DNA from 2 places in the Marinobacter sp. OP 3.4 genome. Region 2 is predicted to be linked to the other one. Evidence: riboswitches for the same ligand, from Rfam matches in the RefSeq annotation. Region 2 holds a riboswitch; the other holds the start of a gene.
What was found. Region 2 has a riboswitch for thiamine pyrophosphate ahead of thiC (phosphomethylpyrimidine synthase ThiC). Riboswitches for the same ligand answer to the same signal wherever they lie in the genome.

Region 1: another riboswitch for thiamine pyrophosphate. It lies ahead of RO069_RS14925 (sodium:solute symporter family transporter); the one in region 2 lies ahead of thiC (phosphomethylpyrimidine synthase ThiC).

The regions. Positions count from the first base shown of each region.
Region 1 is NZ_JAVVLT010000094.1:194-15,293, reverse strand. Features, by position in the region: gene RO069_RS14980 (enoyl-CoA hydratase) at 221-1,015, shown strand; gene RO069_RS14975 (enoyl-CoA hydratase) at 1,071-1,895, shown strand; gene RO069_RS14970 (acyl-CoA dehydrogenase family protein) at 1,961-3,145, shown strand; gene RO069_RS14965 (acyl-CoA dehydrogenase family protein) at 3,142-4,311, shown strand; gene RO069_RS14960 (C4-dicarboxylate TRAP transporter substrate-binding protein) at 4,385-5,533, opposite strand; gene RO069_RS14955 (VOC family protein) at 5,826-6,608, shown strand; gene RO069_RS14950 (acyl-CoA dehydrogenase family protein) at 6,608-7,747, shown strand; gene RO069_RS14945 (acyl-CoA dehydrogenase family protein) at 7,757-8,953, shown strand; gene RO069_RS14940 (GntR family transcriptional regulator) at 9,127-9,873, shown strand; gene RO069_RS14935 (enoyl-CoA hydratase-related protein) at 9,920-10,711, shown strand; gene RO069_RS14930 (AMP-binding protein) at 10,752-12,485, shown strand; gene RO069_RS14925 (sodium:solute symporter family transporter) at 12,482-13,855, opposite strand; TPP riboswitch at 13,845-13,956, opposite strand; gene RO069_RS22145 (PilZ domain-containing protein) at 14,064-14,468, opposite strand.
Region 2 is NZ_JAVVLT010000125.1:78,388-93,487, forward strand. Features, by position in the region: gene RO069_RS21965 (PEP/pyruvate-binding domain-containing protein) at 1-2,822, shown strand, start outside; gene RO069_RS21970 (gamma-glutamyl-gamma-aminobutyrate hydrolase family protein) at 2,824-3,468, shown strand; gene RO069_RS21975 (phosphocholine cytidylyltransferase family protein) at 3,456-4,241, shown strand; gene RO069_RS21980 (sulfotransferase) at 4,263-5,192, opposite strand; gene RO069_RS21985 (glycosyltransferase) at 5,189-6,376, opposite strand; gene RO069_RS21990 (glycosyltransferase family 2 protein) at 6,369-7,217, opposite strand; gene RO069_RS21995 (lysophospholipid acyltransferase family protein) at 7,360-8,271, opposite strand; gene lpxL (LpxL/LpxP family Kdo(2)-lipid IV(A) lauroyl/palmitoleoyl acyltransferase) at 8,376-9,323, opposite strand; gene waaA (lipid IV(A) 3-deoxy-D-manno-octulosonic acid transferase) at 9,457-10,728, shown strand; gene RO069_RS22010 (TolC family outer membrane protein) at 10,754-12,139, opposite strand; TPP riboswitch at 12,368-12,483, shown strand; gene thiC (phosphomethylpyrimidine synthase ThiC) at 12,589-14,466, shown strand; gene RO069_RS22020 (NUDIX domain-containing protein) at 14,890-15,100, shown strand, end outside.

The DNA of each region.
Region 1 (15,100 bases), on a different contig from region 2:
CCGCCAGTTTCCGGGTACTGCCTTTCTGGCCAATCGCTAACTATACGAGCGCCCCTGATATTTATAAAGCGGTTACCTTGACACAATATATTATATATTTTATAAAAAATGAAGGATAAATGACTGTCTCCGCGCACAGCGACCGTCGTGTCCCTTGTCATCGGAAACCCCGGGACTGACCCTGAATCTCCCTATCAATCACAATAAAAGGTAGACCGTTATGGCCACGGATGAACTCGTCGAACATCTCGAGAATGGCATTCTCTGGATTACGCTGAACCGTCCCGAGAAACTCAATGCACTGACCACCACCATGATCAGCGGGTTACGCACATCGCTGGAAAGGGCTTCGGTCAACGAAGAGGTCCGGGTCGTGGTTCTGCTCGGGGCGGGCCGGGGCTTCTGTGCGGGCGGTGATGTCCAGTCGATGGCGGAGGAGGACGTTGAACCGGCGCCCCTGGAAGCGAGGGCCCAGCAACTGAGGCTGGGTGTGGAAAGCGCCCGGTTGCTGTATGAAATGCCCAAGCCCACCATCGCGATGACCCGGGGGGCGGTTGCCGGAGCTGGCCTGTCCCTGGCCCTGGCCTGTGACCTGACTATCGCCTCCGATACGCTGAAGATGACGTCGGCGTTCATCAATGTCGCCCTCTCCGGAGATTTCGGAAGTACCTATTTCCTGGTCCATCGGCTTGGCCACCGGGCCCGAGAATTCGCGCTGCTGTCGCCGGTAATCAAGGCGGACGAGGCGAAGGAGCTGGGTTTGGTCAACCGTGTGGTGCCGGACGACGAGCTCCAGGCGGAAACCAGCAAGCTGGCCACCAGGCTTGCTGAAGGTCCTGGTATCACCCAGGGTCACATCAAGGCCAACCTCAACTTTGTCGAGCAGGGTGCGACGCTCGCGCAGCTGCTGGACCACGAGTCGATTCGTCACATACGCTGCGGCGAGACCGACGACCATCATGAGGCGGCCAGTGCCTTCGTGGAGAAGCGAACGCCGGTGTTTCGTAACCGGTAGGCCGGCCGCTTCCGATGTTCCCTCCCCGTTTTCCCGCTTTTGAAGGACATGCACGATGAACTTTGAAGAGATTAACTACCGCCAGGACGGTCATGTGGCAACCATCGCCCTGAACCGCCCCGACAAGCTGAACGCCTGGACCACAACCATGGAAGCGGAGGTGCGAACCGCCATGGAGTCCGCCGATGCCAATGAAGAGATCCGGATCATCATCATTACGGGGGAAGGGCGTGGCTTCTGTGCGGGCGCCGACATGAACCTGCTGAGTTCCGCCATGACCCGGGATAATGACGCAGACCCATCGTCGGAGTCTGGCTCTGGCAATGCCAACAGCGACCCGGTCGAGCGGAACTACCAGCAGCGGTTCAGCTATCTGCTTCGGGTCACCAAACCTGTTGTGGCGGCCATTAACGGCCCCTGCGCCGGCATGGGCCTGTGCATGACATTGTTCTGCGATATGCGGTTCATGGCGGACCATACCAAGCTGACCACCGCCTTCTCCCGGCGCGGACTGGTGGCGGAGCATGGCATTGCCTGGATGCTGCCGCGTCTGGTGGGCCCCATGAACGCGCTGGACCTTCTCTACTCGGGACGTTCCGTTGACGCCACGGAAGCGGAACAGATGGGACTGGTCCGGAAGCTACCGGAAGAGGGCTTCCTGGAGAAAGTGCAGAGCTGGGCGGCACAGCTGGTGACCGAGTCCTCTCCGAGATCCATCCGGGTCATGAAACGGCAGGTCTTCGACTCCCTGTTCCAGGATCTTTCCGAATCCTGGGAGATGGCGGACCGGGAAATGGTGAAGTCGTTCTCCTGCGAGGACTTCAAGGAAGGTGTTGCGCATTTCCTGGAAAAAAGGGAGCCGAGGTTCTCAGGGCGCTAGGTGCCTGTTGCCACAGGAAACCAGGCTTGGGAACAAAGACAGAACAAGAAAAGAACGGAGGCTTCATGCCCGACAGTTTTTTATCCGAATACCAGCCATTCAGGGAGGAGATCCGCGAGTTCGTTGCGGAAAAGCTTCCCGATGATATGAAAGAGCGTACCAGGCAGGGTTTTCATCCGACGAAGGAAGACATGCGGCGGTGGACGGCCATCCTGCATGAGCGGGGCTGGTCCGCCCCGGGCTGGCCCAGGGAATACGGAGGCGCGGGCTGGTCACCCTTGAAGCGAATGGTATTCGAGATAGAGATGGCCAATGCCGAGGCTCCGGGCCTGAGTCCTTTCGGCCTGCACCTGATCGGGCCGGTCATTTACACCTTTGGCAGTGAAGAACAGAAGGCGCGGTATCTGCCGGCCATTCTGGATGGGTCCCAGTTCTGGTGCCAGGGGTACTCGGAACCGAATTCGGGCTCTGACCTGGCCTCGCTAAGAACAACGGCCGTATCGGATGGCGAGCACTACGTGGTCAATGGTCAGAAAATCTGGACCAGTGAAGCACAGTACGCGGATATGATGTTCTGCCTGGTCAGGACCGATAGCAGCGGCAGCAACCAGGGTGGTATCAGCATGCTGCTGATCGATATGAACAGCCCGGGGGTTACCGTACGGCCGATTATTACCCAGGATATGTCCCACTATGTGAATGAGGTCTTCCTGGAAGACGTTAAGGTTCCGGTCGAGAACCTGGTGGGGGAAGAGAACCATGGCTGGCAGTACTCCAAGTTCCTGCTGGCGAACGAACGCACCGCCAGTGCCTATCTTCCCCAGTCCAAACGGGACCTGAGGCGCCTTCGAGAGCTGCTGGGCCAGCTCAGGGAGGGTGATGATTACCTGACCCATGACGCTACGCTGGACCTGGAGGTGGCCCGGACGGAGATCGATCTCGCCGCCCATGAAATGATGGTGTACCGCATTATCGAGGGCGCCTATCGCATCGACCCCAATGCGGCCGCGTCCATGATCAAGGCGCGCGGGGCGGGACTCCAGCAACGTATCTCGTCCCTCTGGGTTGAAGCGCTGGGGCCCCATGCCCTGCCGCTGTTTGGCTCCGGGACGCATGAGTCGGGTGGTTATGGCCTCGACCTGTCTCCGGGCGCCATGTCCCAGTACCTGATCCGTCGGGCGGTCTCCATCTACGGCGGGACTAACGAGATCCAGTACAACATTATTGCCAAGCGGGGGCTGAACCTATGAACGATGATACGGGCACCTCAGGCCTGGCGCTTACAGAGGACGAGTCCCAGCTCCAGGCAAGCGTTGAACGCTTTGTCTCCAGGGAATATACCTTCGAGCACTATCGCCGGACGGTCCGGGAGCATCAGTCCATGGACCGGGAGTTCTGGCGCCAGGTGGCGGATCTGGGCCTGATCGGTGCGTGCTTTCCCGAGGACTGGCAGGGCTATGCCCAGTCCGGGAAGGAGCCCTTCCTGATTCTCGAGCAGTTTGGCCACGGGCTTGTGGTGGAACCACTGGTCAGCGGCGTACTGGCGCCGGGTGCTGTGTTGGCGGCCTCCGGCGAGCGCGAGAGATTTGCCGATGTGTTTGCCGGGCTGATGAGTGGCGAGCAGTTGCTGGCGCTGGCCTGGACGGAGCCGGGTCAGCGATTTGACTCCTCACCGGTCACTGTCCGTGCCTCGAAAACCGGTGCGGGCTGGAGGCTGAACGGTCGAAAGTCGACGGTGCTGGCCGCCCCAATGGCCGAGACGCTGCTGGTGTCGGCCGCGACGGAAGACGGGCCATCCGTCTTTCTGGTTCCAAAGGATACGGCCGGTATTGAATCGGTTGTGTACCAGACCCTGGATGGGCAGAGGGCTGCGGATATCCGCTTCAACGAGGTGGACGTTGGCCGTGAGTCGCTTGTCGGCAACGCCGGGGACGGGCTGGCCATGGTACAGGCCGGGCTGGACCAGGCTGCGGCGCTAACCTGCGCTGAGGCCGTTGGAGCGATGAGTGCCGCCCTTGAACTGACCGTGGACTACACCCAGACCCGAAAGCAGTTCGGCCAGGCGATCGCGTCCTTCCAGGCGATACAGCACCGTCTGGCGAATATGGCCATCGAGCTTGAGTATTCCCGGGCCATGCTCCAGCTGCTGTCCTCCGGAATGGACCGCCTGCCCCAGGGGGAGCGCGGTACCTTTATCTCTGGCATTCGGAGCAAAATCCTTGGGTGTGCCCGTTACCTTGTCAGCGAGGCGGTGCAACTACATGGCGGTATTGGGGTAACAGACGAGGCAGCCATCAGTCACTATTTCCGGAAGGTGACGGCCCTGGACCTGGCGTGGGGCGATGCGCGACAGCATCTTGAGAGGTACCGTTCGACAAGGTCGGCGGACTATGACCTGGTGGCGGCTCTTTATTGACGGCCCGCAAAATCGATAGCTTTGGCTCGGAAGGGAGCAGGTGGCAACCTGGCTCCCTTCGATCACAGCCTTCCTATTTCACACCGTAGGTTTCCGGGTCGACTCTGGAGAAGATCTCTTTCCAGTAGAGCTTCGCCAGGGCTTCCTCGCTTTCAACATCCTGAACCAGCCCCCGCCATTTACTCAGCCGCTGCCGGAAATCGTTGAGTATCTGTTCCCCGTTTTCATTACCGTGTTCCTGTGCGTAGACGTCGGCCGCGTCCTTGATGTCCTGCTCGATAAAGGCATCGGTCGCCTCCAGGACCTCGTCATCCGCCTGATGGAAGGAGGCGCCAAGTTCCGCCATAAGGCTCTGGGCCTCTTTCAGATCGCTTCTGTACCGGGTCAGAATGGCGGCAGCGCCGGTCGCCGCGGCTCTTAACAGGGCCTCACGCTGCCCGGTGGAGAAACTGCTCCATTTGTCACGGTTGTACTGGAAGACCGAAGAGGGGAACAGGCCACCGGGAACGGCGGGAGTGATATCGGTGACGGTCTCTTCAACGCCGTAATTCTGTATGTCCGAGACGGCCAGGGCGGAACAGTCAACGACGTTTCGATCCAGGGCCTCGTGCATTTCATTGGCGGACATCTGTACGGGAACCGCGTTCAGGGCTTCAGCCCACCGCGCCTGGTTTGCCGCACCGGTCCGGATACGCGCTCCGTCCAGATCCGCCAGGGATTTCACGGGTGACGTGCAGATCAGGCCGTACCAGGTGCCACCAACGATCGCCGTGGGTACCTGATTCTGGGCAGCAAACTCCTCCAGGCACCGTGGACAGTCATGGAGGATATATTCTGTCAGCGCGCCCCCGAACGCCCATCCTTCCTTGCCTGCCGATTGGCCGGATAAGGGTTCCAGCATCATGGAGCTTTCAGCCACGAAATTGGTGTGCGGGTATTCCGTTGAATGGTATGGCGTCAGCACCCAGCCGGCATCGGCCATGCCGTCCCGGATACCATCGGACATCTCCGCGAAGCTGAGCAGGGAGAGGGCGTAGATTTTCATGCTGAGTTCGTCATTGGTGTTGTCCTCGACCGCCGCCGCGTACTTCTCGATCGACTGGACCTGAGGCGCCGTTGGCGGGGCGCCGACGGCATAGCGGATCTGTTCCGCCATGGCCGCCGTGCCCGTACCCATGAAAATGGTGGCGGCCAGTGCCGCGTAAAAGCTGGACCCGTGCATTGTGCGTCCTCCTTTCAGGCCCCTTGAGGATCCTGGTGACAGGCGTCACCGGAATGCGTCTTCTGTGAGGGGCAGATGCTTGTTGTTATGGCAAGTCGTAGACCGATACCCGACCCGGATTGTTCTTGGACAAGTTCGCCAAGGGTGCTATAAGGTATAGTATATATTTTATAAAAAATAAAATTAAACGACATGACACCCCACCCCAGGTGTTGGGAAGGGCTGACGGCGAGTGGTGCTGTCGACCTTGCCGCCGGCGGGCCCGGGGCCCATGAGAAGAGGAGAAGAAGCGATGTTCCTGAGACTGCGTCAACTGTGCCTGGTGGCCGGGAAGCTTGAGCCGGTCGTTGAAGATCTGCGGTCGGTCTTTGGTATCGAGGTGTGTCACCGTGATCCGGGTGTTGGGCAGTTTGGTCTGGAAAATGCGCTGCTACCGATCGGGCACTCGTTCATTGAGGTGGTAGCCCCGGTGGAAGAGGGGACCGCTGCAGGGCGGTATCTCCAGCGCCGCAATGGGGATGGTGGCTACATGGTGATTCACGACACGGACGAGATCCATCAATGGGAGGCCCGCATGAACACGCTTGGTATCCGTATCGCGGCCACCCTGGAGGTGGATGAGTACCGGGGCCTGCAGCTGCACCCCGGGGACACCGGCGGAGCGTTGCTGGAAATCAATCAGACTGGTAAAGGCGGCTCCCTTGAGGGTGCTTATCACCCCGCCGGCCCGGACTGGCAGTCCCACGTTCGCACCGATGTTGTCACGGCGGTGGTGGGCGCCGAACTCCAGAGCGATGCGCCGGAAGCGTTGGCCAAACGGTGGGGGGATATCCTGGAGAGGCCGGTTGTGGCCGGCAAATCCGGCTTCAGTATCGAGCTTGACAATGCCCGCCTGCGGTTTGTCCAGGCCCGGGATGGTCGCGGGGAGGGGCTGGGAGGCATCGACCTCCTGGTTCCCGATGCGGAGGTGGTGAGGGAACGTTGCCGCCGGAACGACCTGCCGCTGGTCGACGGGGGTGTCCTGGTGGGCGGTGTGCGGTTCTATCTTGGAACGGGCGACTGGAGGGGCGTGTAATGGATCTTAACTACAGCGAAGAGCAGCAGATGCTCCGTGAAAGTGTCGAGCGTTTCGTGCGCCAGCACTATGCCTTTCCCGACCGGCAGAAACGCCTGGCCGATGGCCGTGGTTTCTCCCGGGAGTTATGGCAGCAGATGGCCGAGCTGGGCTGGCTGACAATCTCGTTACCGGAAGAAGATGGCGGTATCGGAGGCTCGGTGGCGGACACCGCGATTGTCATGGAAGGGCTGGGACAGGCCCTGGCGCTTGAGCCCTATTTGCCGACCGTGCTGGCGTCGGTCCTGATCGCCAGGCTGGGAACCGATGAACAGAAAGCCCGGTACCTGGGACCGCTCGCCGAGGGGCAACTGCAAATGGCGGTGGCGTTCACCGAGCCCCAGGCGCGATATCAACTGGACGATTGTGCGACCCGTCTTGAGGTTCGGGACGATGGCATGGTTCTGGAAGGGGGTAAATCCCTGGTCCTGGGCGGTCAGCATGCGGACATGACTGTTGTGGTGGCCCGCAGTAGTGGCGACCGGAAGTCGCCGGACGGGCTCAGTCTGGTGCTGGTGGACCGGGAGTTGCCAGGTATCGAGCGGCGGGATTATCAGACCAATGATGGCCTGGGTGCCGTGGATATGCACTTTAGCAGTGTGCGACTGCCGGCCAGTGCCCTGTTGGGGCCCCGGGGCGAGGCGTTGCCCGAAATCGAGTACATGCTGGATCTGGCCATAGCCTGTGTGGCGTCTGAAGCCGCAGGCGCCGTATCCGCGCTTTGCCAGGCCACCCTGGAGTATCTGCGCAATCGCACGCAATTCGGTAGACCCCTTGGCGCCAATCAGGCCCTGCAACATCGCATGGTGGATATGTTCATTGCCCAGGAGGAGACGAGATCCATCGCGCTCTATGGCGCCATGATGATGGAGGAGCCCGATCCTGTTGCCCGCAAACGGGCGCTGTCGCTGACCAAGGTCGAGATTGCCCGTACCGCCCGCCACGTGGCGCAGGAGGCTGTCCAGCTTCATGGCGCCATGGGGGTGACGGAAGAGCTGTCTGTAGGCCATTACTTCAAGCGACTGACCGCCATCAACGCCACCTTTGGCGACAGTGACTGGCATCTGCACCGCATTGCGCAATGCGATCACCAGCAGTGAGGAACGAGCATGGAATTCAGGTTGAATCAGGAACAACAGGCGTTTGCCGACGAGGTACGTGAATTCATCCGGACGCATCTGCCCGCGGATATCGCCCGCAAGGTGAGGCGTGATCAGCACCTGTCCCGGGACGACTATATGCGCTGGCAGCAGATCCTGGGTCAGAAAGGGTGGCACACTTTTAACTGGCCGGAGGAATACGGTGGACCGGGCTGGAATGTCATCCAGAGTTACCTGTTCGAGGTGATCTCCGCAGAGATGGACTGCCCGATCATCCAGCCCTTCGGGCCCCGCATGGCGGGTCCGGTCATCTATACCTTTGGCACGGAAGAGCAGAAGGACCGGTTCCTGCCGGGAATTCGCGACTCCACGGTGTGGTGGTGCCAGGGTTACTCGGAACCACAGTCCGGATCGGACCTGGCGTCGTTGAGTACCCAGGCCGAGGACCGTGGGGATCATTACCTGGTCAACGGGCAGAAGATCTGGACATCCTACGCCCATTACGCGGACTGGATGTTCTGTCTGGTCCGTACCCGTGGCGATGGCCGGCCCCAGGAAGGCATTTCCTTCCTGCTGATCGACATGAACAGCCCGGGCATCGAGGTACAGCCCATCCTGATGATGGAAGGCACGCACTCCTTCAACACGGTTTTCCTGGATAACGTCAAAGTGCCCAAGGAAAACCTCATTGGTGAGCAGGACAAGGGATGGTCGTACGCCAAGTTCCTGCTGGAACACGAGCGGGTGGACAACGCCGCCATTGGCGTGACCAAAGCCGCCATGCGCCGGCTGAAGGCCATTGCGAGCCAGGAGCGTTCGGATGAGCGGCCATTGCTTGAGGATCCGCTGTTCCATGCCCGTGTCATCGAAGTGGAAGCGCAGTTGCAGGCCCTGGAGGTGACGGCGTTGCGGGTACTGTCCCAGGTGGCGTCGGGGCAGGCGCCCGGGCCGGTGGCGTCACTGCTGAAGATACGGGGGACCGAGATCGCCCAGCGGATCAGCGAACTGACGTCCCAGGCCGTCGGGCACTATGCCTTGCCGTTCCAGCCCGGGTACCTCCGGGACGAGGGCGCGGAAGAACCGGTGGGCCCAGCCCATGCCGCGACGGCGGCCAATAACTATCTGTGGCGGCGCAGCATGTCGATCTACGGCGGTTCCAACGAGATCCAGCGTAATATCATCGCGAAACACATGCTCGAACTGTAAACCGGTCAGGCGGTATGGCCTGGCAATGTAACCGTTGCCAATGGTTATCCGAGGTCGCCATGAGGTCGTTTTTTGCCTATTAAAATTGTTAACAATTAACTGTTGACTAAGTGTGAGGCTGGTCTAGACTGGATATTTAATGATCACAATCGCGCTTCAGAACAGGGGACTTGATGAACGACGTGGCACTGGAAGGACGCAGTAACCTCACCAAAACCGTTCCACAGCAGATTGCCGATCAGATAGCCAGGCGCATCGTTGACGGTGAGTTCAAGGATGGTGATCCCCTCCGGGAACAGGAACTGGCGTCCTACTACGGCGTGAGCCGGGGGCCGATAAGGGACGCGATCCAGGAGCTCGAACGGCGGGGTTTGCTAGAGATACTGCCGCGCCGGGGCGCTTATGTCATTGAGCCGACCATTGACACCATTGCGGATGTTTTCAATGTCCAGGCTGCAATGGCCGGGCTGGCGGCGCGCTACATGGCCCGCTGCGGTACACCGGAAGCCATAGGCCACCTGGCGGAAGTCGTCGGGGAACTGGAGACATTGGCGGAACAGCAGGACGTTGAGCCGATCGTCTTCGTGACCCCATGCTGGCGACTGCTCAGCATCGTCGCCGCCAACTGTGGCAATGAACACCTGCGCCGGATGATGCGGGACCTGTTCAAACACTCCCTCTGGGGCGTGTTATGGGGAAGCCAGCCGCTGGATTACCTGACCCGGGAGCGGCGCCACCAGATGGCGTTGAACTCGCGGGCACTTCTGGAGGCGATCTCCACCGGTCAGGATGAACGGGCGGAGTGGCTACTGCGGGAAATCGTATTTGCATCCCGGGATGAAGGGATGCGCATCATCAGGAAGTTACGTGGCCAGGACGTCGATCCAAGCCGGATTATGCACGACAGCAACCCCGGCTGAGATTGGCTCAACGCCGTGAGTAAACCATAACAAGAAGGGGCCAGATATGGGCTGCATTCTACAGTCATCACTCACCAGGGGGCTGCTCACTCTCACCCTTAACCGGCCAGCGCAGGGAAACGCGCTCAACATGGCGCTTGCTGAAGCGTTGCTGGAGGCGGTATCCCAGGCCCGGAGCGACGAGCGGGTGCGGGCCATTCTGATCCGCGGGGCGGGCGAGCACTTCTGTATCGGCCCGGACATCGAAGCAATGGCTGACGAATACGAGTGGGCCTTCGATTTCTCCCATCGGGTATCTTCCCTGCGCAGACTGATGGAGGTATCCCGTATCATCCACGACATTCCCATTCCGGTGGTTTCGGCCCTGCATGGCCAGGTTAGCGGCCCGGGGTTGGCCCTGGCCCTGGCATCCGATATCCGGATCGCGGCGGAGTCGATCCGCCTTACCACCGGTTTCGCCCGGTTTGGTCTCTCCGGTGGCTACGGTGGTGTCTACTTCCTGACCCGGTTACTGGGCAGCGCCAAGGCGCGGGAGCTGCTGTTGATGTCACCGTGCCTTGACGCCCGGGAGGGGCTCCATATGGGGCTGGTGAGCTACGTTGTCCCTTCCAGCGACCTGGAATCAGAGGCGTTTGAGCTGGCCATGGGGCTCGCCAACGGTCCGACCACGTCCTTTGGCTGTATCAAGCAGAATGTGAGCATGGCCGAGCAGGCTTCAATCAGCGAGACACTGGATATCGAGGCCGAGAACCATGTCCTGTGCACCCTTACCTCGGACCACCGGGAAGCCAGCATGGCCTTCCGGGAGCGAAGATCACCGGGATTTATCGGGGTCTGATGTTCCCCGGGGCTTCATGATCCAGGATTGGAGACAACAAATGATGGAAAGATCCGATCTCTTCAAACACATGCTCGAAGAAGGGGATATTGCCCTTCACAAGCTCGATGAATGGGCCAACGAGACGCCGGATAAAACGTTTATCTACTACGGCGAGACCGGCCTTGGCCTGAGCTTTGCGGAGGTCCGGCAGCGAAGCGATGCCCTGGCGGCTGGCCTGGCCTCATTGGGTGTGGCAAAGGGTGTCCGCGTCAGTGTGCTCAGCAGCAACTCGCTGGTGGCGACGATCTCGATGTTCGCTGCGTGGCGGCTCGGTGCACTGTACGCGCCCCATAACTTCAATCTTCGCGGGCAGTTGCTGGGCTACCAGATCAACGATACGGGGCCGGCAGCGCTGATCACGGATCCGTCTTTCGGTGAGCCGCTTGCCGAAATCGAAGATGAGCTGGATCTGGACCATGTCGTCGTCTTCCCGGAGCGTTACGGTTCGGAGAGTCCAGGTAATGAAGACCTGGGCATGGCATGGAACCGTACCGCCTGTCATCCGCTCTCCCGGCTGCTGGAAAACGGGACGGCGATTCCCGATGTCCCGCTGGATCCCCACGACCCGGCCACCATTATCTACACCTCCGGCACCACGGGACCCGCGAAGGGCGTGGTACTGGGGCATCGCTGGATCAATCAGTATTCCTTCCCCCTGCGCAATATGGACGGGGATGACGAGGTCCTTTACTGCGATTTGCCGCTTTACCACGTGGGCGGCGTATACGCACTGCTGATCCGGGCCCTTTGGAAGGGCAACACCGTCGGTCTCTGGAATCGCTTCAGCCCCAACGACTTCTGGAACCGGATCGCCAGTTGTGGAGCCACGTCCTGCATACTGATGGATGTGATGGTGCCCTGGCTCATGGGGGCGCCGGCCCGGCCGGATGACCGTGCCAACACGCTCTATAAAGTCCACATGCAGCCGCTGGCGGCGAGCCATCATGAGGTCGCCCGTCGGTTCGGGTTCGACTTTGTCAGCTGCGGCTTTGGGCAAACGGAGTCGGGGTGTGGCTTCCTGGCGATCATTGACCAGTTTGGCGATGAGCATGGCACGCCGCCGGAGCTGTATCGGGGCATGCCCAAGCAGGCACTGCGCGAACGCATCGAATATCTCGGTGGAATGGTGGTGGATGGCACCGGGCCCATACCGAAAGGATTCATGGGCCTGGCAAATCCGTTTCTTGAAGTTGCCATCATGGATGACAATGACAACCCACTACCTGTGGGAGAGGTGGGGCAGATTGCCTTCCGCCCCCGTACCCCGGGCGGCATTATGCAGCAGTACCTCAACAAGCCGGACGCCACGCTGAAAGCCTGGCGCAACCTCTGGTTCCACACCGGCGATGCCGGCGTCCGGGACGCGGATGGCACCTATCGGTTTGTTGATCGAATTGGTGGGTACTTCCGGGTGCGGGGTGAAAACGTTTCGTCGTTCGAGGTGGAAAGTGTGCTCAACACCCACCCGAAAATCCGGGCGGTGGCAGCGGTTCCCGTACCTGCCCGGGTGGGAAGTGAAGACGATATTGCCGTGTTTGTGGAACTCTCCGACGATCAGGACATGTCAGAGCCTGAACTCCGTGCCTATGCCGAAAAACAGATGCCGAAATACATGCAGCCCGCGTATGTCCGGTTTATCGAAGCGCTCCCCATCACGCCCACCAACAAGGTCCAGAAGTACCTGTTGAAGAAAAGCATTCTTGAGGAGAGCGATGCGCTCCGGGGACATTAACCCCCGGAGCGACTGTGGACAGCGGTCCATACCAGCGTGACGCCTCCCGACGCCAGCAGAGCCCCGGCAAACGGCGCCAATGTTGGCGCACCACCGGGAAAACTGGCGAGATAGAGCGCCTTGGAGAGGCCACCGGTCATGATCCAGTCGGGCAGGATTGCACCGATCAGACCAGCCAGCACACCGCCCATCGCCGCGCTCGTCGTTACCCGGGACCACAATCCCATCAGCACTGGAATAATGGCCGTCGCGCACAGCAGATCGGCGATCAGGAACAGCCGCAGAACCGATACCCCCTGCAATGCCACGGCAATTACCGGCACCATCAGGGCCACTGTTACCCAGCGGGCGGAGGTCAGCGTCAACCCCTCCTTCTCGGCCACCGCCAGGGAGGCGATGCCATTCTGCAGGGTGTCCACCGACGAGGCCACCAGCGTGACTGCCAGCACCAGGGCGACTGCTCCCAGCCATTGTGGCGCCTCACTGAGCAGTGCAAAGAACGGGATCGGCGGTGTGCCCAGTTCAAGCCCCGCCATGGCCGCACTGATGCCAAGGCCGCCTACCACCGCGACCACCGCCATGGTGGTTCCCCCGCCGAGGATGGCACCCTTCCAGAGGGATGCGCTGTCCCGCGCCGCCCATACCCGTTGCCAGTAACCCTGGTGGAAAAGGTTGGCAGCGGTCACCGCGAGCACCAGGGTGACGGCCACACTGGCCGCACTCCAGAAGGGAATACTGGGGATCTCGGCAGACTGCGCCGCGGCGGGCAGGTGTTTCCAGTCCACAAACAGGACCGCGGCCAGCAAGGCCATCAGCAGCAACGCCTGCCAGCGGTCGGTGGCGAGGCTGGCCCGTAATCCGCCCCAGGTAGTGTAGATCAGGGTGGTCAGCGCCACGGCAATGATCACGACCTGGCCGTTCAGGTCCGAGAGCAGCCCGGTAATCGCACCAATGGCCGTCAACTCCGCCGCCAGGAAGCAGAGCATATAGAGCACGGAAATCAGCGATACCCAACGGCGCATGCCTTTACCGAACCGCTTTTCCGCGAACTCGCTGATACTGCGCCCCTGGGGCAGTTGCCTGCGGATCAGCGGACCGAGCATGGCGAAGACAACAAACGGTAGTGCCGCGCCCAGGGCATAGCCGGCAAGGGCGACCGGGCCGACAAACGCGCCCACCTCTGGCGGTGCAAACAGGATCCAGGCACCCATGCCGGAGGCCAGGAAAGAGAGGCCGATGGTGGTGGCGCCCTGACTGTTGCGGGCGGTCATATAGTCATCAAGGCCGTCAGCGGTCCTGCGGGCACGCAGCCCCAGCCAGCCAAACAGGCACAGTGCCGCCACAATGGCGGCCAGGTGAGTGATCATCATGTCGCGCTTCCTCCGCCGGTATGATCCGGATCAGGTTCCAGGGTCTGTCGGTGACACTCTCAGTCTCGATCCAAACGGTCGGGACTCCCCTGTCGACTGGGTCATGGGTTTGTGGTGTTTTCAGTGGGTTCGGTTTGTCACAGTTGGGCACTGTAAGGCCATAGCCTGGACACAGGCAAACGAAACCGGTCAGCACCCATTCGGGCCATTATCCATGGCCAGATTTCAAGGGTTCCGGGAAATAGGGGCGTGTCAGTATCTTTAGCGACGGATTGGCCACGTATTGTTCATCAAAGCTGACGGCAAGCCGGGTAAACCGCTGGGCGACTTCGACGCGAATGACGGTCCCCGGCATGTCCCTGAGCATCGTGGCGCGGTTCCAAAGCGTCAGGAGGGCTCTTTCCCCCGGGATCACGTCCGTCAGGTCGCAGAGTAAGGCAATACCGTGGTGGCTGAGGTTTAGGCAATGGCATTCCCCCGGCCGGGGAGAGGACTCAAAGGAAACTTCGGCCTGCAGTCCTACGGGTGATATCCGGAGGGATCGGCGCAGATCGAAATGTTCCTCGACACTGATAAGGTCAGGACGGAGGTAGTCCCGCTGTGGTGGACGCATCGTTCACTTCCCTTTGGATGCCTGAAAACATAATGCGAATCATGTCACATTAATTGACGGTTTCAATGTGCAGATTGGTGTGAATAGTAAAAGAGTGTCAAATGATTGATTGGCTAGGTCGGGGCTATGTAGGCATCTATGGCAGGGCACCTGGTCTTTTAAACCGGTGTCGATATTGATGTGATTTCGGCGGTGATTCGCCTGGTGGTGAGGGTTAGTAGCGCCCGTTGTCCAATGGACAATCGCAGCGTTATGAACGCCTCCAGCAAACTGGGAGCGAAGCGACTTAAACAAAAGGGCCGAAAATCCGAAGAAGGGGCATTTTCCGAAGAGAAAATGGCCCGCCCGTCAGGATTCGAACCTGAGACCTTTGCCTCCGGAGTGCGCCTTCGAAGGTAGGCAGCAACCGGTCTAAATCGGTGAAAAGTCTGAAAGATCAAATGCCTAAAGCAAAAAACACCAGCCTCCAAAACCCCGATATATCAGCATTTTAAGCCAATTAGCGCCGAAGTTTGGCACACCTTTGTCAGGTAACCAATGTCCGGAAACAGGACATTTGATCGGTGCCCTCCAGGCACTCTAAACGGACATTTGGATCCAATTTTGTCGGGTCGGGGAGTGCAGAATTGTCA
Region 2 (15,100 bases):
CGCTTCTGGAAGCGCCCCTGAACGATCGTGATGTCCATTTCGTGTCGTTTGCCGATGTCCTGTACCGTGCGTCAGCGGTACGTGCCCTGAACAGCGTGGAGTCTGATGTCGCCATCCTGGTGGACAGCCAGTGGCGGTCACGCTTTGAGGGGCGCTCGTCTGACGATCTGGATCGCTGCGAGAAGGTAAACCTGCATGGCTCCCGTGTGACCCGGCTGGGCCGCGACCTGTTGCCGGAGATAGCAGACGCGGAATTCGTGGGCCTGATGCGACTGTCTCCCCGGGTGGCCGGGTACATCGACCAGAACCGTGAATCATTCCCGGACACTATTCGGCTTGGCAGCCTGTCGCAGTTCGTGGAGCTGCTGCGGATGCGGGGATTCTCGGTGGAGGCCGCGGATGTGGCCGGGGACTGGGCGGAGCTGAATGAACCCGATGATCTGAGCCGGTTTGTGCTGGGCACCAAGGCCCAGACCCTGTATCGCCTGCAGGGCATGCTCAACCGCAGCCGCATCGAGGACCAGGTCAGCTTTACCGTCGCGGAATGGGGGCAGGCCCGGGATCGGATCCTGTCCGACATCCATCGACGCCTGGCAGACGGTGATGCGTTGGTGGTTCGCAGCAGCGCCCTGTCGGAGGATGGCTTCGGGGTGTCCAATGCGGGCGCCTACACCAGTATCCTCAATGTGAATCGGCATGATGCGGATGCGCTGAGTCGTGCCATTGCCGAAGTAATCGCCTCTTATCCCGACGGCCACCCGGATAACCAGGTGCTGGTGCAGCCGATGCTGAGGGATGTCACGGCCAGTGGTGTCGCCTTTACCCGGGTGCTTGCCACGGGCGCGCCTTACTACGTCATCAACTACGACGACACCACCGCCAGTACCGAATCCATCACCAGCGGTGCCAGCCGGGAACACAAGACCCTGTTCCTGCACCGGGACGCGCCGGACGGCCATCCGGCGATACCGGACAACCTGGTGGGGCTGCTGCCGGCACTTCGGGAAGTGGAAGCGTTGCTGGATTTCGATTCCCTCGATGTGGAATTCGCCATGACCCAGTACGGGGGCATCCACATCCTGCAGGTTCGCCCGATCGCGGTCCAGCACGAGCTGGACTCCAGCGATGCGGCCAGGGCCGCTATAGACCAGGCAGTGGCCCGTTTCCAGCAGTTGTCGGTTCCAGGCCCCTTTGTGGTGGGGGAGAGCCCCATGTTCGGGATCATGCCGGACTGGAATCCGGCCGAAATTATCGGAACGCGGCCCGGGCGGCTGGCCGCCAGCCTGTACCGGTTCCTCATCCTGGACGATGTCTGGGCCAGGCAGCGTGCGGAATATGGCTACCGGGATGTCCGGCCCCAGCCGCTGCTGACCCTGTTTGCCGGGCATCCCTATATCGATATCCGGGCCAGCTTCAACTCCTTTGTTCCGGCGTCCCTGGATGATGGTCTTGCCGCCCGCCTGGTGAGCTTCTACCTGTCGTGGCTGGCCCAGCGTCCCCAGTTGCATGACAAGGTGGAGTTCGATGTGGTACCCACCTGCTATGCCCTGGATTTTGACCACTGGCGGCGGCGACTTGAGAAGCATGGTGGGTTCGGGGCGGATGAGTTGTCGGCATTGGCCGACGGGCTCAAGGATATTACCCGGGGAGCCTTCCGGCGTACCCCCGCTGACCTGGCTGCTGTTGATACTTTGCAAGAACGGTTCTCGGTGATCAGCAGCCGGCCGCTCACGGACCTGGATAAGGCGGCGGCCCTGCTGGAGGATTGCCGTCGGGTCGGGACGCTGACCTTCGCCCATCTGGCCCGCAGTGGCTTTGTGGCGGTCACCCTGCTGCGCTCGGCGGTGACCATGGGGATACTGTCGCAGGCGGCTGTCGACGATTTCCTGAACACCATCCGCACCGTTTCCCACCGGTTTACCGAAGACGCCGCGAGTGTGGCCCGTGGCGAGATGCCGTTTGAGCAGTTGGTGTCAGGCTACGGTCATCTGCGACCGGGCACCTACGATATTACCTCTGCCAGTTACGCGGACGATCCGGAGCGCTACCTGCGGCCGGTGGTTGACCGTGCCCAGGCCTCACAGACGTCTCATCCCGGGGACTCCGGCGCCTGGGCGGCGGAGCGGCAGGACTTCTTCGGGGCCCTGGCCGACGCCGGCCTGCCTTCCGATCCGGAGGAAGTGGAGACCTTCCTGCACGGAGCCATTGAGGGCCGGGAGCTGGCCAAGTTCGAGTTTACCCGCTACCTGTCCCGGGCTCTGGACTGCATTGCCGGTTTTGCCGGGAGCCATGGCCTCTCAAGGGATGACATGGCGCAGGTGCCGCTTGAGGACCTGCTTGCCTGTCGCGCTGGCGATCCCGGGGTGGCCGACCCCCGACGCTGGTTGCGGCAGCGTGCGCAGGAAGGTTCTGAAGCGGCCCGAACCACAGCGCTGATAGAACTGCCCCCGCTGATCAGGTCCCGCGATGATTTTTACGGGTTCCTATATGCGGACAGTCACGCCAATTTCATTGGCAGCCAGCGGGTGCTTGCGGAGTGCGCCGATCTGCGACAACTGACCGGTGACGATCGGGCTGTCGACCTGAGCGGTTGTATCGCCCTGATCCCCCAGGCGGATCCCGGCTACGACTGGCTGTTCGGTCACAACATCGCTGGCCTGGTCACGATGTACGGTGGCGCCAACTCCCACATGGCGATCCGCGCCGCCGAGTTTGGCCTGCCCGCCGCCATCGGTATCGGGGAGGCACGCTACCTCGGCCTGGCGGGTGCCTCCGTGCTGGAACTGGACCCATCCAACCGTCGCCTGGAGGTGGTTCGCTGATATGCGTATTGGTATCACCCAACGGGTAGAAGTGGTGGAGTCCTATGGCGAACGCCGTGATTGCCTGGATCAGCAATGGGGCGTGTTCCTGGAAGGGCTGGGGCTGACGGCGGTACCGGTTCCCAATGGGCTGGCACATCCCGTCGCATGGATGGACGCCATGGGCGTTGGGGGCATATTGCTGACCGGGGGAAATGATCTTTCCTCGTTACCGGGCGCAGGCAAACCAGCGCCGGAGCGTGATCACACGGAAGCGTCGTTGCTTGCCGCGGCCAGGGAACGGGAGATACCGGTGCTGGGAGTCTGCAGAGGCATGCAGATGATCAACTACTGGCTGGGCGGGCAACTGGAGCCCGTGGAGGGCCACACCGCGGTGAGGCATGGCCTGAAGCTGTTGCCGGGGGCGGTTGATTTTATCGACTTCCGGGAGGTGAACAGTTTCCATGACTGGGGTATTTACCCGGATGGTCTGGCCAGTGGGCTGACGGCCCGGTGCCTGGCTCCGGATGGCACGATAGAGGCTTATACCCATGATACCCTGCCATGGGCTGGTATCATGTGGCACCCGGAGCGGGAGACGCCTTTCGCCGGTCCGGACCAGCAACTATTCCTGCAAGTATTCAGAGAGCGTTTATGCAGACACTGATCCTGGCGGCGGGGCAGGGAACCCGTCTACGCCCCTATACCAACGACCGGCCCAAGTGCATGGTAGCCCTGGCCGGGAGGCCGCTGCTCCATCACCAGATGTCCGCCATGGCCGCCTGTGGTGTTCGCGAGAACATTACCGTGATTGGCGGTTATCGCTCTGACGACCTGGATACCCTGCAGGCCGCTCTGGTACTCAACCCCCGGTACGATGCCACCAATATGGTGCTTACCCTGTTCTGCGCCCGGGACCGGATGATTGACGGGGAAGACCTGCTGATCAGCTACGGGGATATTGTCTACGAACCCAAGGTGCTTCAGGCGGTGCTCGACTGCGACGCGCCGGTTTGCCTGGCGGCTGATCGGGAGTGGAAACGGCTCTGGCAATTGCGCATGGACGAGCCCCTGGACGATGCGGAAACCTTCCGCATGGACGGTCAGGGTTACGTCACGGAACTGGGGCGCAAACCCGGCAGCTATGATGAGGTCCAGGCCCAGTACATGGGGCTGATCAAGATCCGGGGCGACCAGGTGGCGCGGTTCAGGGCGTTCTTCGACGAACTGGACCGGTCCGCGACCTATGACGGCAAGGACTTCGACAATATGTACATGACCAGCCTGATCCAGGGCATGATCGATGCCGGCTGGCCGGTGAAGGCCTGCCTGGTGGACAACGGCTGGCTGGAAGTGGACACGGCGGACGAACTGGAGGCCTACGAGGCCATGGCGGCCTCCGGAGATCTGGATGCCTACTGTCTGCTGGAAAAACCCTGAGCCGACCGTGATGCGCCTTTGCTACTCCGGGAGGTTCGCCCGCAACTCCCGCAGGCGGTCCACCAAGGGACGGTAACCGGCCAGGGTCTGCTGGATGGCATCCGTCTGGCCGATGCCGATATTGCGGGCTGACTCGTGGGCTTTGAAGGAAGCCCCCGCCACCTGTTCCGGCTCCATGCCCAGGAAGCGGCACACCCGCGTGGCCTGCCGGTCGTGATCTTCCACGAACGCCTCGAAGCTCACATTCAGCAGCCTCCCTTCCGGCAGCATCCGCTGCAACTCCGCCAGGGCTTCCAGCTTGTTGGCAATGCCCTTGAGGACATAGGCCACGTCATCGGTTTCGCTGTCGTCGAAGGCCGGGTCGGATTTCCGCTTGCCAATCTTGCCCTGCCGGACCACCTCCGCAAACTGGTCTTCCGGGTCCCGGTGGACCACAACCAGTCGGTAGGGTTCAAAAAAACCTGGCCAGGTGTGCTCATGCTTTCCCACCCAGATCGGCTGGTTCCAGACGACGGCCCTGCGGTCTCCGGCGATTCTCTGGCCCACGGCCTGCAGCCACTGGTTCCAGGCGGTGACGTCATCTGGCTGACCGGATCGGGCCAGTTGTTGGCGGTACTGTTTCAGGTACGTCAGCTTGAGTTGCTGGTGGAACACCTGATCCTTCAGGGCCATGCTGGCGGGGTTCTGGTTGCCCCGCTGTTTCCACCAGGCTGCCGGCAACTTGCCGAACGCCGTCTCCAGCCAGATGCGGCAGGCCAGTTTACGGGCCTCGGCCACGGTGTCTGCCTCCAGCATGGTGCCAAGCCGCCCTTGACGTTTGAAATCCGTGAACTCGCCCTTCGGGACATGGCATTCGGGGTGTCCTTTAAGGTAATCCACCACCGCGCCGGAGCCGGACCAGTAGATGCCTGCAACCAGGACGTTCAGGGGAATGGGAGCGAGTTGGTTCATGGGGCTGTCACTTCAGGTTCAGACAGGAAAGCGTCGGTCACCACATCACTGCGGAACGGCGCCAGCCACTCGTCCTGTACCGTGATGGGGAGTCGGGCCACCGTGGATTCCAGGCCCGCCGCCAGGCCTTCCACGGTAGCGGGCGTCAGGAACTGCTCCAGCTCGCCACGGAACACGAAGCGGACCCCGCCCCGGCTGTCCGTGGAGAGGATCGGTGTGCCACAGGCCAGTGCCTCAGTGAGTACGATGCCCAGCCCTTCATACTCGGAGGCAAGTACGAACAGGTCTGCCCGCTTCATCCACGGATAGGGGTTGGCGCGCTTGCCGGCGAAGAAGACGCGATCGGCTATGGCCAGACTGCGGGCTTTCTGCTCCAGTTCCTGGCGCAGTGGTCCCTCCCCGACGATGACCAGTTGGTGGGGGATATCGGCCCTGGCGAAGGCTTCCAGCAGCAGCGCCTGACCTTTCTGGGGAACCAGCCGGGCGACATTGATGATATAAGGGGTGTCCGGAATGTCCGGATCCGTCTGCTCGGCCTGGGCGCGGATCTGCTCTACCGGGCAGGGGTTGGTGATGACGCGAAGGCTTCTGGGCGTGATGGCGCCTTTCGAGAAGGCTTCCCGGGCGGAGTCCTCTACGCCGGAGGAGACGCACACCAGGTGCCGGTCCTGGAGCACCAGTTTCCACTCCCACCGCTTCTGCCACAGGGGGCTGTCATAGTGGATAACGTTCTCCAGGACGTAGGTACAGCGGTCGTCCCGGAACGACCAGAAGTACTTGAAGGTGCCCAGGCCCCGGAAAATAATCCGGTCAAACCGACCATGCTGCTGTTCAAGCTTGTGGATATGGCGTTTCAGCAACCAGCCCTGGAGCCATCCCACCCACATGAAGTGGGAACGGGGCAGTATCACGCCAAGAAACAGGCGTGACAGCAGGAAGACCGGAATACCGACCACCGACTTCATCAGTTGCTGGAACTGGTCCCAGTGGTGCAGGGTCACCCGGCTATCCGAAGGGTTCAGGTCGTTGGGACGGTTGCGGCAGCTCAGCAGGTGGCTGTCATGGCCCTCGCTGGCGAAGGCATCCGCCAGGTTGACGGCAACCCGTTCCATGCCGCCCATCTTCAGGCTGTGGATGACCACCAGGGTCCTCATGGAGCGGGAAGGGGTTGGGCGATCAGGCATCGGGGCGGGACTTCTCAATACCGTTTTCCGCCCAGAAGGTGCGGTGCTCCTTCACGGCCTTGCGGATAGCCCGGTTCTTTTCCCAGATCTCCGGCTTCGAGTAGCCCCGGGCGTGATCCAGGTGCAGGCATACGGTGCTGTAACGAATCTGTTTGGACTTGTGGCCGTAGTTCCACAGGCGTTCACCCAGTTCCCGGTCCAGCCCGCCGTACTGCATATCCTCATTAAAGCCGTTGACGGCCACCAGGTCGCGGGTCCAGGTGGAGCTGTTCATGCCATTCCAGCTGGCGGCGGCCGGCGTGACGGCATTGAGCAGTTTCCGGAAGCCCTGTGACGGGGATAGCTTCCACAGTTTATGGTTCTTGGGCTGGCCGTTGGTCACCAGCCATTGCGGGTCGAAGATGACCGCCGAGCGGATATCCTCTTCGCTGATCTTCTCCGACACCGGCATGGTGAGCTTGATGTAGCCGCCGGACAGGAAGTGACCGGGTTCCGCCAGGCGTCGGTGGGTGGCGATGAAACCGGGTTCGGGGATACAGTCGCCATCGGTGAAGATCAGGTAGTCGCAGTCGGTTTCCCGGATCGCCTTGTTCAGTATCTGGCATTTGCGAAAGCCCTGGTCCTCATGCCACACGTGGTCGATGGTGAGGGTGCCACGCTTGCGGAAGCGGTCGATCAGCGCCCGGGTATCCTCGGTGGAGCCGTCGTCGGCCACAATCACCCGAAAATCCGGGTCGGTCTGGTTCTCGTAGCCGATCAGCACCTTCTCCAGCCAGGCCGGGGAATTGTAGGTGGTGATGACGACGCCGATGGACTGGGGCGTCAGGTCGTTAGCTGGCATATCAGTCGCTGTCATGGAAACCGGATGCGTTCAGTGGTCGGAAACAGTGACACAGTATACACACGGGCGCCTGCCCATGCCTGTCCGGAAAAATGCGGAGCGTCGTGGGCTGCGTGACTTGCTGCCTCGCAGACTCCCGGCCTTATTTGCATCGCTTGGTGGGGTTGTAGGGATTGATTTCCCCGGGCGTGCGATGGCGAAAACGCTTGTATTCCCACTGGTACTGCTCGGGAACTTCCCGCACGCATTTCTCCACCGATAGGTTCAGGGCCGATACGGCTTCCACGGAATCACGGCTGTCGATGCCCGGCTCAGTGGGCCGGATGACAATGCGGAAGCCTTCACCGTCCTTGAGACGCTCGGCGAAGGTGGTAAAGGCGGCGGCACCGGACTTGGCGATCATCTTGGAGGCCAGGGTCATGGTGCGCACATCGATGCCGAAGAAGGGGCCATAGGCGTAGCCGCTGTTCTTGTGGGGGCTCTGGTCCGGCAGGATACCGGCAATGCCGCCACCCTTGAGGATGCCCACCATCCGCGCCAGCCCCCGCCGGTCCCCACGTACCAGGACCGATCCCGCACGTTCGCGGACGCGGATCATATAGTCCTCGAAGTCGGGCAGGTGCGGCGGGCTATACAGGGCCGCCATGCGGTAGCGGGTGGAGAAATAGATGCCCGCCAGTTCCCAGTTGCCCAGGTGGGGCGCCAGCAGGACCACACCCTTGCCGTTCTCCAGGGCCTGATCAATCAGCTCCAGGCCTTCCACGTCCCGGATCAGGGCCATGCACTTTTCCACTGGCCATTCCCACATCAGCGGGATTTCCATGTAGGTTTGCCCGGTGTGGCGCAGGCTCGAGCGGATCAGCCGGTGGCGTTGTTCGGCGGACAGTTCAGGGAAGCACAGGTCGATATTGGCGGTGGTGACCTTCTTTGAGCGGGACGGGAACCACCAGCTCAACGTACCCAGGACACGGCCAATACGCTGGGCCATGTGCAGTGAGAGTCTGCCTGCCTGGCGCAGGGCAAACACGGCGAGTGAGGTTCTGTTAATCGCCATAGTCGTGGGGGTGATCCTTGGGCGGAAACGGCTGAAGGGAAGCTACCACCAATGCCCGGGGGCGGCAAGTGGGCCCCCTTTACCTGCCGCCGTCCGCAACGATGTTACGACTTGCCGTAAAAATCCGGATCGTCGCGGTTGGGCCGGGTCTTGAAGCGGCGATGCATCCACAGGTACTGGTCCGGCTGGCGGCGGATTTCCTGCTCGATGGTGGCGTTCACGCGGGTTGCATCAGCCAGTTCGTCGCCGGAGGGGAAATCTTCCAGTGCCGGGTGGAAGTAGATGTCGTAGCCGGGACCATCCTCCCGGCGGAAGTGACTGAACGGCATCACCGCGCACCCACTGCGCTCGGCAATGCGGGATGTGGCGGTGATGGTGCCCGTGGGGATGCCGAAGAAGGGCGCGAAGACTATGCCCTTGCGACCGTAGTCCTGGTCCGTGGCGTACCAGACCGCGCGGTTCTGCTTGAGCCGTTTCAGCAGCCCGCGCAGGTCCTTGGAATCGAGCACGGCGCCGTAGCGCTTTGCCCTGGCCCGGGTCATGACCGCATTCATCAGGGGGTTGTTATGGTCCCTTTGCATGACATCGGCATCCATGACCTCGGTGGCCAGGCTGCCGCCCATTTCCAGGGTGCTGTAGTGGCCGCCCACCAGCAGGACGCCCTTGCCGCCCTCCAGGGCGCGGTTCAGGTGTTCAAGGCCGTGGACACGGGTGATGTCCTTGAGGTCGGCCATGTCCCGGAACCAGCCCAGCCCGATCTCCATCATGCCGATGCCATTGGCCCGGAACGACTTTCGCACCAGGGCCTGTTGCTCCTGTTCGGAAAGCTCCGGGAAGCAGCGCCGGATATTCACCTCGGTGATATGGCGGCGCTTGGGGATGAAGCGCCAGGCCAGGTTCCCCAGGAGTCTGCCCACGCTCCATTGCCAGCGGATTGGCAGCCGGGACATCAGCCACATCATCGCGAGGCCGATCCAGGTGGGCCACCAGCGGGGATGCCGGTAGTGGCTGTAGTCGAGATCCCTTTCCTGCTTACGGTGTTTGCGTTTCACGATGGTTGGACTACCTGTCGGGCCGATGTCGGAGGTTGAAAACCAGCAGTTTATCAGGGCGGCTTTGGTGCTGTCAGTGGCACTCATGGCATGATTGGTTAGAATGGCCGTCCCACTCGACCACGGAGCCCCCATGCTGCACGTCGTCTACTCTCTGTGCTATCGGTTGCTGCTGCCTTTTGCCATGGCCTACCTGTGGTGGCAGACCCGCCGCAATGGGGGTAGCAACAAAGGGTGGCAGCAGCGGTTGGGCCTGGTGGCTCCCACGGAGCAGCCGGTAATCTGGGTACATGCGGTTTCCGTGGGCGAAACCATTGCCTCGGCGCCCCTGGTCAAGGCGATCCTGGATCGCCGTCCGGATGTGCCGGTGCTGGTAACGGCCATGACGGCGACCGGCGCCGCCCAGGCCCGGTCCCTGTTTGGTGACCGGGCGCTGTACGCCTATGCCCCCTTTGATACCCCCGGTGCCGTGCGGCGCTTTGTCCGTAGGGTCAAACCCCGGGCCCTGGTGATCATGGAAACCGAGCTCTGGCCCAACCTGATCGTGGAAACCAGTCGCCGGCAGTGCCCGGTGTTCCTGGTCAATGCCAGGTTGTCGGAACGTTCCGCCCGCGGGTACCGGCGAATCGGCGGTTGGGTCCGGTCCCTCCTCGGGCGCCTGGACTGGATCGCGGCCCAGGCGGAGGATGATGCCGCACGGTTCGTGGACATTGGCGCCCGACCGGATTCGGTGTCTGTCACTGGTAGCATCAAGTTTGACGTGACCATCACCGACCAGGTGCGGGTGCGTGCCAATGACCTGAGGCAGGGTATTGGTGCGCGGCCGGTATGGATCGCCGCCAGTACCCATGAGGGGGAGGATGAGCAGCTTCTCGACGCCCATGCCCGGATCCTGGAAACCCTCCCGGAAGCCCTGCTGGTTCTGGTGCCCCGGCATCCGGACCGTTTCGATTCGGTGTCGGCCCTGACTGACAGCCGTGGTTTCTCGCAGGTGCGGCGGTCGTCGGGGGAGCCGGTCGGGGCGGCGCAGGTCTACCTGGGCGATACCATGGGGGAGCTGATGGTGATGTTCGGCGCAGCGGATGTGGCTTTCGTGGGCGGCTCGCTGATCGAGCGGGGCGGACACAATCCGCTGGAGCCGGCGGCCTGGGGCATGCCGGTGGTCACCGGCCCCCATGTGTTCAACTTCGAGACAGTCTACCGCCAACTGGAAACCGGCCAGGGGCTGGTTCGGGTAGGGGGCGAGGCGGATCTTGCTGCGCAGGTGGGTGGCTTGCTGGCCGATGGAGAACGTGCCGCCACCCTGGGGCAGGCAGCCCTGGGGGTGGTGAATGCCAATCGAGGCGCCCTGGACCGGGTGGTCGGGGGCATCCTCGATCGGCTTGACCGGGAGTCTGCGCGGTAGACAGTCGCAGACTCTGATCCCGCCTTTATTGGGTGGGATCGTCGAGGGTCTTGTCCTCGGTGGCCAGTGCCTCGATGCCCGGGGCTGTCTCGCTGAGCCACTTGTTCAGTTCGATAATGTCCTGGGGGCTGAGGGTGCCCGCCGCCTGCTTCAGGCGCAGGGAGTTGACCACGTAGTCGTAACGGGCATTGGCGTAGTCCCTGAGGGCCACGTAGTAGGCCTGTTCCGCGTCCAGCACTTCCACGATATTCCGGGTGCCCACGTCATAGCCGGCCAGGGTGGCGTCCAGTGCGCTGCGGCGTGAGACAATGGTCTGTTTCAGGGCAGAGGCCGTTTCGATATTGGTGTTGATGGTGCGGTACAGGCTGCGGGTGTTGACCCGTACGTCCCGGCGGGTGGTCGCCAGGTTGTTGTCCCGCACATCCACGGTGGCCCGCTGCTGACGGACACCGGCCTGGATACCGCCACCGGCGTAAAGGGGCACATTGAGGCTCAGGCCGATAACGCCTTCGGTGGTGGTGCCCCCCCCCTGCCATGTCAGTGTCGATGCTGTACTGAGCTCTACGTTCTCGAGGCGCTCCCGACCGACTGAGGCAGTCAGCTCTACAGTAGGGTAGTGGCCTGCCTTAGCCTCGTCGAGGTTGGCCTTGCTAGCCTGGAGTTCCCGGATGGCGGTCTGGATCTGCCAGTTCTGTTTCAGGGCCCTGGTTTCCCACTTCTGGGGATCCGCCGGAGTGGGCTGCATCAGCGGGAAGTCCTGCTCCAGGTTCTCGATGTCTTCAGCGTACTCGCCGGTCAGGCGCGAGAGCCGTTCCCGGGCGATATCCAGGTCGTTCTCGGCGGCAATGCGGCGACTGGTGGCGTCGTCGAAGCTGGCACGGGACTCGTAGACATCGGTGATAGCGATCAGGCCCACATCGAAGCGCTCCTGCGCCTGCTCATACTGACGCTCGATCGCGTTCTCGGCGGCTTCCGTGGCGGTGAGGGTGTCGGCCGCACGGAGTACGTTGAAGTAGGCCTCGGCTACATCCAGTATCAGTTGCTGCTGGGCCAGGTTGTACTCGGCCCGTGCAGCTTCGGTCTGGAATTTGGCGGCGTCGTAGGCGAACCAGGCGTCGGCCTGGAACAGCGGCTGGGACAGCTGGACCCCGTAGCTGAAGCTCTTGTAGGAGTTGTCCTGGCTGGGGCCGTCGACGTCATAGTGGTTGGCGTTTCCGTAGGCGCCGATCTGAGGCAGCAGCGCGCTGCGAGTCACGTCCGAACTGGCCTCCTGGGCTTCCAGGGAGGCTGCTGCGGCGGCGATACCGGAGTCGTAGGAGAGGGCCTTCTCGTAGCTCTCCACCAGATCAAGGCCAAGTGCGGCCTGGGTCGTGAAAAGACCGATCAGGCCGCATAGCAATTGCTTTTTCATGTGTTCTCCCAAAGTGTCGCCCCCTCTACCCTGACAGGGCCGGCGATTCATGTGTCTGTAACTTCTGCAGTTACCAAGTAATAAGAGCGGCGGGTCATTATGGACAATAAATCAACGGATCTCTAGACTTGGACCGTGCACTGTTTTTCAGGTGTGCCATTAAAGGTCTGACAGGTTGCCCGGTTGTCCGATAACCGACCTCCGCGTGTTCCTTCAGACCTCCAGAATCGCGTCTTGACGGGGTGCTGGTTCGGCATTGGTATGTCGACCGGCTGAGATTGCAGCGCAGAACCCGCTAACCTGATCCGGCTAGCACCGGCGTAGGGATCCAGGACAGCTCTGAACAGCCATTGCCCGAGTCTCCATTGCTCGGGTTCATGGTGGCTGTTGTGCAGCACCAGCGTCATACGCGGCCCGTGTCACAGGATGAACAAATAAGGGTCCGCATCATGTCAAATGTTCCAACCTTTCTCAGTGAATCCGCCCGTGTTGACGGGGCGGCTATCCAGCCATTGCCCGCGTCCCGCAAGATCTATGTCCAGGGCTCCCGCCCGGACCTGAGAGTACCCATGCGGGAAGTCAAACTGACCGATACCCCGACCGATATGGGGGGCGAGAAGAATCCACCGGTAGTGCTTTATGACACCTCCGGCCCCTATACGGACCCGGAGGCGCGGATTGACCTGCGCAAGGGCCTTCAGCCGCTCCGTGCCGGCTGGATTGCCGAGCGTGGCGATACCGGGCAACTGGCGGATTATTCATCGGAGTTCACCCGCCGTCGCATGAAAGATCCGCAACTGGATCCGCTCAGGTTCATGGACGAGCGCAAGCCGCTGCGGGCAAAGCCGGGCCGCAATGTCTCCCAGATGCATTACGCCCGTCAGGGGATCATCACCCCGGAGATGGAATATATCGCGATCCGGGAGAACATGAAGTTACAGGAGGCGCGGGAAAACGGCCTGGTCGACCAGCAACATCCAGGGCAATCCTTCGGTGCCAACCTGCCTCCGGAAATCACGCCGGAATTCGTCCGGGACGAAGTGGCCCGGGGCCGGGCCATCATCCCCGCCAATATCAACCACCCGGAAACCGAGCCGATGATCATTGGCCGCAACTTCCTGGTGAAGATTAACGGCAACATTGGCAACTCCGCCGTCAGTTCCTCCATCGAAGAGGAGGTGGAAAAGCTGACCTGGGGCATCCGCTGGGGCTCCGATACGGTGATGGACCTGTCCACCGGCAAGAACATACACGAGACTCGGGAGTGGATCATCCGCAACTCGCCGGTCCCCATCGGCACCGTGCCCATCTACCAGGCCCTGGAGAAGGTGGGCGGTGTCGCCGAGGATCTGACCTGGGAGATCTTCCGGGACACGTTGATCGAGCAGGCGGAGCAGGGGGTGGATTACTTCACCATCCATGCCGGTGTACGGCTGCACCATGTGCCCCTGACCGCCAGCCGGACCACCGGTATCGTGTCCCGCGGCGGTTCGATCATGGCCAAGTGGTGCCTGGCCCATCACCGGGAAAGCTTTCTGTACGAGCACTTTGAGGATATCTGCGAGATCATGAAGGCTTACGACGTGTCCTTCAGCCTTGGGGACGGCCTGCGTCCGGGCTCCATTGCCGATGCCAACGATGCGGCTCAGTTCGGTGAACTGGAGACCCTGGGGGAGCTGACGAAGATCGCCTGGAAGCATGATGTCCAGTGCATGATCGAAGGGCCGGGCCATGTGCCCATGCATCTGATCAAGGAGAACATGGACAAGCAGCTGGAGTGCTGCGACGAGGCGCCCTTCTATACACTCGGGCCGCTGATCACGGACATTGCCCCCGGCTACGATCACATCACTTCCGGTATCGGGGCGGCGATGATCGGCTGGTACGGGTGCGCGATGCTGTGTTACGTGACGCCCAAGGAGCACCTGGGGCTGCCCAACAAGGACGATGTGAAGACGGGCATCATCACCTACAAGATCGCGGCCCACGCGGCGGATCTGGCCAAGGGGCATCCGGGTGCGCAGATTCGCGACAATGCCCTGTCCAAGGCGCGGTTCGAGTTCCGGTGGGAGGATCAGTTCAACCTGGGCCTGGATCCGGATACGGCCCGGGCGTTCCACGATGAGACCTTGCCCAAGGAGTCCGCCAAGGTCGCCCACTTCTGTTCCATGTGCGGTCCCAAGTTCTGCTCCATGCAGATTTCCCAGGAGGTTCGGGAATATGCCAGGGAACATGGTCTGGATGATGTGGAGGCGGTGGATGCCGGTATGAAGGAGAAAGCCGAGGAGTTTGTGGCTTCCGGGGCCAAAATTTACGACCGCGTTTAGTTTTTTAGACTGCTGGGTTTGGTGCCTGGGCGACAGGTCGATAACACTTTTCCGGACACGCCCGGCAAGTACGTCCCTGTAGGGCTCGACGAGCGCCGTCCCTGGCGCTCGACGGTCCGGAAAAGTGTTCTCAACCTGTCTCCGTTAAACCTAGAGTTGACGCAGGTTTTATCGCCTCCTCCTGTTGAATCCCCGTAAGATGTATGGAGGAAGGCAGGGTGAGGAAGTTTTTCCGGACCTTCAAAAACATGGACGTTTTTGAAGAGCCTACAGGGATGTATTCACGGCGTGTCCGGAAAAACTTCCTCGCCCTGACTTCCTATGCTCCCAAATCCAAACCACCACAAACCAACTTGCAAAGCAGCAGGCCATCCGGCTATCGTTCCTCATCACGCCCAACGACCCAGACAGCCCGGAAACACCATGACCGAGAAGACGCCAGAACCCTTCCAGTTCAAGGCCAGCGACGTGCAGGTCCACAAGCGGGAAACCGTATTCCAGGGCTTCTTCCGCATGGACAAACTCCTGCTCAGCCACCCCCGCTTTGATGGCGGCACCATGTCCGAGTTTACCCGTGAGCTGTTCGTGCGTGGTGACGCCACCTGCGTGCTGCCCTACGATCCGGTGCGGGACG